DNA from 2 places in the Falsiroseomonas sp. HW251 genome. Region 1 is predicted to be linked to the other one. Evidence: riboswitches for the same ligand, from Rfam matches in the RefSeq annotation. Region 1 holds a riboswitch; the other holds the start of a gene.
The links. Region 1 has a riboswitch for S-adenosylmethionine ahead of ACLF3M_RS22970 (hypothetical protein). Riboswitches for the same ligand answer to the same signal wherever they lie in the genome.

Region 1 (3,201 bases):
CCAACTGGATCGGCTACCGCGACCTCTTCGACGGCGTGCTGCTCTGCCGCGAGGGCGACAGCGCGTCCGGCCTGCCGATCGCCCGCCGCGGCGTCGAGGCGCTAGTCGCCGCGCGCGCCTTCGGGAGCTGGTGGTACCTGCTGCACGCCGAGGCCTGCCTCGGCGCCGGCGCCCTGGACGAGGCGGCGGAGACGCTGGCCCGTGTGCGCCCGATCATGGAGCTCGGCGATGTGCGCTTCGGCGGCGAGTATCACCGCCTGGCCGCGCGGCTGGTCCTGGCGCGCGGGGGCGACGCGACGGAGGCCGGGCGCGAGCTGATGGCGGGCCTGGCCCTGGCCGACCGGCAGGGCGCGACTCTGCTCTGCCAGGCGCTGAGCGAGGAGATCGCGGCGCTGCCGCCCGGCGCGGTGCCGCCGGCGCCGTCGGACTTGATGCGCGGTCCCGCCCGTGCGACCGCTGCCCCGCGGCGCTGGACGGGTGGCCGAGTGGTTTAAGGCAGCGGTCTTGAAAACCGCCGTGGGTGCAAGCCCACCGTGGGTTCGAATCCCACCCCGTCCGCCAGAAGCCTAGCGAAATCAATCCGTTAAATCCAGACACCCGCGAAGTCCACAAACGGGTCCACAACATAGCAGTTGAGTCGCGCATTGGTCCGCGCTGCAAGAAGGCCCCGCTGACCAGGGCAGAGGTCAGCGGGGCTGAGGGGAGCGCGCGGGCCTCCACCCGAAGCATCCGAGGACGAGCGCACAGTCGCTCTCCCGGCCCGCGAAACCGATACGCGGCAACACCGAGTCAGTTCGCATTCCGCAATCACCTGTGAAGGCCACCAAGGCACCGAGCCGCCGCGCAGGCGTTACGCTGGCGTGCCGCCGAAGCCCTGCACACTGCATGAGCGCTTCCGACGCGCGATCGAGAAGGAGCTGCGCCGCAGCAGCCTCGAGGCCTGGATGCGCACGCACCGCGCCGAGATGCGGGCGATGCTGAAAGGCGGCCAAATGGACTGGGAGGCTGCGGCGCGGCACTTCCATCGACATCTGCGGGCTCGGGTGCGCTCGCTAATGCCAGCGGCGCATGCACCGCTTCGGCCAAGTCGTCCGGCATGTCCACTGCCGGCTCATTGATGCCCGGTAGCGTCGGGAACACGACTTGCAGCCACCCCCGACGCTGGCGCCGCGCGACGGTTACAGCCAGCACCACTTGGCCAATCTGCACGTCAACAAGCACCACCGGCCGGCGGCGTTGTGCCGAGCCCTCGGGCACCCAGACGCGCAGGACAGAACATGCGTCGGCGCCCTCGCGCGCGCGGTTGGGGGCGCGCGCGTTTTTCGAAGTCTCAGGGTGTGGACGCCGCCGGCACCGCTCGGCGGCCGTACAGTCCCTCGGTCGAGGTGCAGGACATCCCCCCTTCATGAACTCCATAGGGGAGTTGTCCCGCACCTAGTCAGCAAGGCGAGCGAGGAACTGGCGGGCTGCGGCGTCGCCGTAGGCACAGCCGCATCTCCCTGCTAAACTAGGCATCGCATCGAGAGCCGGGGCGCGAGCCCCGCACCAACCTGCGCTTCGCAAGGTGGGTCCGCGAGACATCGCGGGATGTGGCCGACGAGATCGGCAACGAAGCGGGGCCTCTCCGCTCGCGATGCATGGCGTGCGGAGAGGGACCAGCGGCGATGATCGTGATGTCGAGTGTCTGGCAGGCGACGCCTGCGGTGCACGCCGGGCGTGTCGTCTGGCGGGTCGAGAAGAACCGCGAGGTGCGCGCGCGCGGCGGGGGCGTCGCGGCATGGCGCCTGTCGCAGGAGTTCGCGACGGCGGGCGAGGCGGCAGCGGTAGCCGCAGATCTCAACGGCCGGCAGCATGGGGCGCGAGGCGAGAGGATCTGCAGCATCACCGACGAGGCCGTCGCAATGCGCGATGCGCGATGGGCGGCCGAGGCCGAGGCCAGGAAGAGAGCGGACGAGCAGGCAGCGCGGGAACTGGAGGCGCGACGCGCGATTGTGCTTCGCAGGCGGAGGCGGCAGCGCCGGCGGTGGTGGGCTTGATGGCCGGCTACAGCGCGCTGTCCGTCACCTTGCTTCGCTTAGCCGGGTGTCCGCGCGAACGTGGATCACGGATTTCGGCCCGGGAGCACGCGACCCGCGACATCGGTCGTCTACGAGTTGAGGAAGATCGCCGTCGAGGGCACCGCCGCAGTGTTCCGCACGGCGGCCCTCGCCATCGGTCACGCGACGTAGACGTAGCCTGCGCTCGTGACCGGGTCGCAAGTCACGCGAAAGGGGGAGGGGCGTCAGGGAGCGCCCTTCTCTCCAATCTCGTCCGCCATCTCCTTCGTCAGGGAGAAGACAATGATCTTGACGCCGACCATGTTGTCGGAGCCCTCGACCTCGTCGCGCCGCGACGCCTCGACGTAGAAGGGAGCGCCAGGATCTTGCCGCAGATGGTGTCGCGCCGTCTCCATGGCGCGCGCCTCCTCCTCGGCCAGCAGTTCATGGGCCTTCGCCAGCCGCGCCGCGTCATGGGCGCGTGCGGTCCGTGCGTCTTCCCTCTCCTGTTCGCTCACCACGGGACCTCCTCCGGCAGCTGGTGCTTCGTGCGGAACAACTGCGCCGTCACCTCGATCAGCGCGCACTCCCTAGCGATGAGGAGTGGCGGCACGACGGGACGCCCCGCGCCCCCAGCAAGTTCAGCATCACCGGTCGCCCGATCGTCGGCTTGGTCTCGCCGGCCAGCTGGTCAAGCCGCCCTCCCCCGTCTCGGTCACTAATGCCGGCGCAGCTAATGCCGCAGGGAAGTGAGCGTCAGCGAGCATGGCCGCGCAAGATTGCTCTCCCCATCGATGCGTTCCCGAGCAGCCCAGTTTTTCGTGAACGTCCTGTCTTCCCGGTAGCGACGCCGAAATCAGCGCAGCGCTGCGGGGCGGTGCGAGGGAGCGTACAGGCCCTGCTGCGGAGCAGGTCGCCTGTGGGCTCGGGCGCCGCGCGGACGGCGGAGAGGCCGAACTGCCTCGGTTTCACGTTCTGCCCGGCATCCTTCGGGATCCCCGGGTCGTGGTCATTGCGCTCGTTGCGCATTGACCCTGATTTCACGGACGCTCACGCAGAGCGAGCCGGCGCGGGCCGCCCGCGGGCTGGCTCCCGCCGGCGGCGGGCTCCGGCATGGAACGGCGCGGCTACAATGCCGGCAACAAGCGCGACAGGGAACGAGCGG
Region 2 (3,201 bases), on a different contig from region 1:
GGCGGCGCGCCGCAGCGCGGCCGCGCGCCGCAGGACGGCACGCTGCCCTCGGTGCTGCTGCGCGCCGACCGGACCCTCGCGCAGCTCGAGCGCGCGACGCGCAGCCTGCCGAGCACCACGCGCAACATCCAGCAGGGCACGGAGCCGCTGCCCGGCCTGGTCGTTCAGGCGCAGGAGACGGCGCGGGAGCTCGAATTGCTGGCGGCGCAGCTGCGCGGCCATTGGCTGCTCGGCGGCGACGGGACCGTGCCGCGCGAAAGGCTGCGCCCGGCGGCCGATCGCGTCCGTCCGTGAGGCGGCTGGCGGTCCTGCTGCTCCTGGCTGGCTGCGCCGTGCGCGATCCCGCCCCGCCCGAGGACGAGACGCTGGCGCGGCTCGCGGGCTCGGCCAATCGCGCGCTGGAGCTGGACGAGCCGGGCTCGGCCGCGACGCTGTATCGCCGCGCGCTGGACCGCGCCCGGGAACGCGACGATGCCGGCGCAATCGCCGACATGGCTTTCGGCGAGGCGACGGCGCGCCTCGCCCAGGGCGACGCCGCGGCGGCGGAACGGATCGCGCGCGAGGTGCGGGAGGAACTCGCCCGCCGCAACCGCGCCGCCTCGCCGCGGCTGGTGCTGGTGGAGGCGACCGCGCTGCTTCGCCTCGGCCGCGACGGCCAGGCGGAGGCGTTGGCAAGCCAGGTCGTCCGCCGCGGGGCGGAGGATCCGGCGGCGGCAAAGCGTGCGTGGTTCCTGCTGGGCCTGGTCGCGGCGCGTCGCGGCGACGTCGCGGGCGTGCAGCGCGCCGAGGTGGCGCTGCACGACGCCGGCGACCCTGCCTTCCAGGCTGATGCCGTCGAGCTTGCCGCCCATGTCGCGCTGCTGCGCGGGGATGCCCAGCGCGGCGCCGACGACGCGGCCGCGGCGGCGCTGCTGCGCCAGCAGGCGCTGGACTACCGCGGCCTGTCGCGCGCGCTGGCGCTGGAAGGCGCGGCGCGCGCGGCGCTGGGCGATGCGGCGCTCGCCGCCGATCTCTACCGCAGGGCGGCCCTGGGCGCCGCGCGGCGGGGCGAGCGGGACGACGCCAGGCGTTGGGAGGCCGAGGCCGGGCGCCTGGCGCCAGGCGCTCAGCCCCGCTCGAGCAGCCAGGCCCGAAGCGCGGCGCGCGCATCGCCGGGCTCCGCGCGCTCGAGATAGACGGTCAGGTGGCCGGGCCGGCGGTCGCGCACCACACGATAGGCATGCGTCCACTCGCCGTGCCGGCGGTGCACCACGACCCAGAGCATGGATGCCTCCACCCGCCCGTCGCGCCGCATCCAGTCGCGCATCGCCACGAACTCCGCGGCGTCGCCGGGCGAGAGCAGTAGGTCGAGATCGGGGGCAGCGCCCGCATCCAGCATCGCATCCTCCTCGTCCGGTCGAGGCGCGCTGACGATGCGGCTGGTCCCGTTTGGTTGCCTCGGGGGCCGCATCCCTCCTGGCGGAGGCGCCACCTTGCCCGGGTAGGCAGGTTGGCGTCGGGGCGCGGCCCCAACTCTTGATGCACGGGCGTCATAGCCAGGCTTTGCAGATCGGCGCAAGACATCCTGCAGGGAATGTGGTAGGTGCCACACATGGCCCGACGAACGGAGGGCGCCCCGGCCAAGGCCGAGCGCCACCAATCCATCCTCGCTGCTCTCGCGACCGACCCGACGGTGCGGATCTCCGCCCTGGCGGCCGGTTTCGGCGTCTCGGCCGAGACGGTGCGGCGCGACATCGAGGAGCTGTCGCGCCAGGGCGCGGTGCGGCGGACCTATGGCGGCGCCTCGGTCGTGCAGGCGGGATTGCAGCCGGAATTGTCGTCGCGCGAGCGGATGGCGGTGGCGGAGCGCGCGCGGATCGGCGCGGCGGCGGCGGCGATGATCGGGGCGGGCGACGTCCTGATGCTGGATGCCGGGAGCACCACGGCGCATTTCGCGCGCGCGCTGGCGGCGCGCGGGATCGCGGCGACGGTGCTGACGAATTCCCTCGTCGCGGCGGCGGAGCTCGCGGCCTCGCCGGCGGTCCGCGTGCTGCTCTGCCCGGGCGAGGTCAGCGCGGCGGAACGCGGCGTCTACGGGTCCGAGACCGAGGGCTTCATCCGCCGCTTCAACGCCGACCTCGCGGTCATCGGCGCCTCCGGCCTGACGGAGGAGGGGCCCTGCGAGGCGGTCTCCCGCGCGGCCTGGGTGAAGCGCGCCATGCTCTCTCGCGCGCCTCGGGGGATGCTGCTGGCAGACTCCGGAAAATTCGGGCGCGGGCTGCTGGAATGCGTCTGCCCGCTGGCCGAGCTGACCGACCTGGTGACGGAAGCCGACCCGCCGGCGGCGCTGGCCGCGGCGCTGGGCCGGGCCGGGACCGTCGTGACCCTGGCGCCGACGCCATCGTGACGGTATGGCTGCTTCCACACGCCATGCCCGACATGCCACATTAAGCCGATGGACGGACTGACCCGACCCGCACCGCGCCCGATCGCCGACCTGGCGTCCGCCAGGCTGCGCGCGCTGCGCTGGGTGCTGACCGACATCGACGACACCATTACGACCGAGGGAAGGCTGACGGCGGAGGCGTATGCGGGGCTGCAGGCGCTGCACGATGCCGGCCTGCATATCGTGCCGGTAACGGGGCGGCCCGCGGGCTGGTGCGACATGATCGCGCGCTTCCTTCCGGTCGCCGCCGTGGTCGGGGAGAACGGCGCCCTCTGGTACGCGATGGACCATGCGGCGCGCCGGATGCGCCGGCACCACGTGCAGGACGACGCGACGCGCCTCGCGGCCCGCGCCAAGCTCGATGCGCTGGCGGCGGAGGCCATGGCCGCCGTGCCCGGCGCGCGGATCGCCGCCGACCAGCCCTTCCGCGCCTTCGACGTCGCGGTGGACTTCGCCGAGGATACCGGCCCGCTGCCGCTGTCCGACGCCGAGCGCATCGCCGCGATCTTCCGGGCCGGCGGCGCCGCGGCGAAGGTGAGTTCCATCCACGTCAACGCCTGGATCGGCGAGTGGGACAAGCTGTCGGGCCTCAGGCACCTCTTCGCCACGCTGTGGCAGCCGCTTGACCGGGTGATCGGCCAGGTCGCCTTCCTCGGCGACAGCCCGAACGACGCGCCGATGTTCGGCGCGGTGCCGCTTTCCGTCGGTGTCGCGAATGTCGCGCCGTTCCTGCCGGGGATGGCGACACCGCCCGCCTTCGTCACGCGCGGCGCCGG

Region 2: another riboswitch for S-adenosylmethionine. It lies ahead of ACLF3M_RS33695 (hypothetical protein); the one in region 1 lies ahead of ACLF3M_RS22970 (hypothetical protein).

What each region holds. Positions count from the first base shown of each region.
Region 1 is NZ_JBNXUM010000021.1:14,295-17,495, forward strand. It holds gene ACLF3M_RS22960 (ATP-binding protein) at 1-494, shown strand, start outside; tRNA gene ACLF3M_RS22965 (tRNA-Ser) at 472-561, shown strand; SAM-I-IV-variant riboswitch at 1,512-1,623, shown strand; gene ACLF3M_RS22970 (hypothetical protein) at 1,665-2,036, shown strand; gene ACLF3M_RS22975 (hypothetical protein) at 2,282-2,554, opposite strand.
Region 2 is NZ_JBNXUM010000052.1:11,627-14,827, forward strand. It holds gene ACLF3M_RS33685 (MlaD family protein) at 1-294, shown strand, start outside; gene ACLF3M_RS33690 (hypothetical protein) at 291-1,175, shown strand; gene ACLF3M_RS33695 (hypothetical protein) at 1,106-1,378, opposite strand; SAM-I-IV-variant riboswitch at 1,419-1,527, opposite strand; gene ACLF3M_RS33700 (DeoR/GlpR family DNA-binding transcription regulator) at 1,592-2,386, shown strand; gene ACLF3M_RS33705 (HAD family hydrolase) at 2,435-3,201, shown strand, end outside.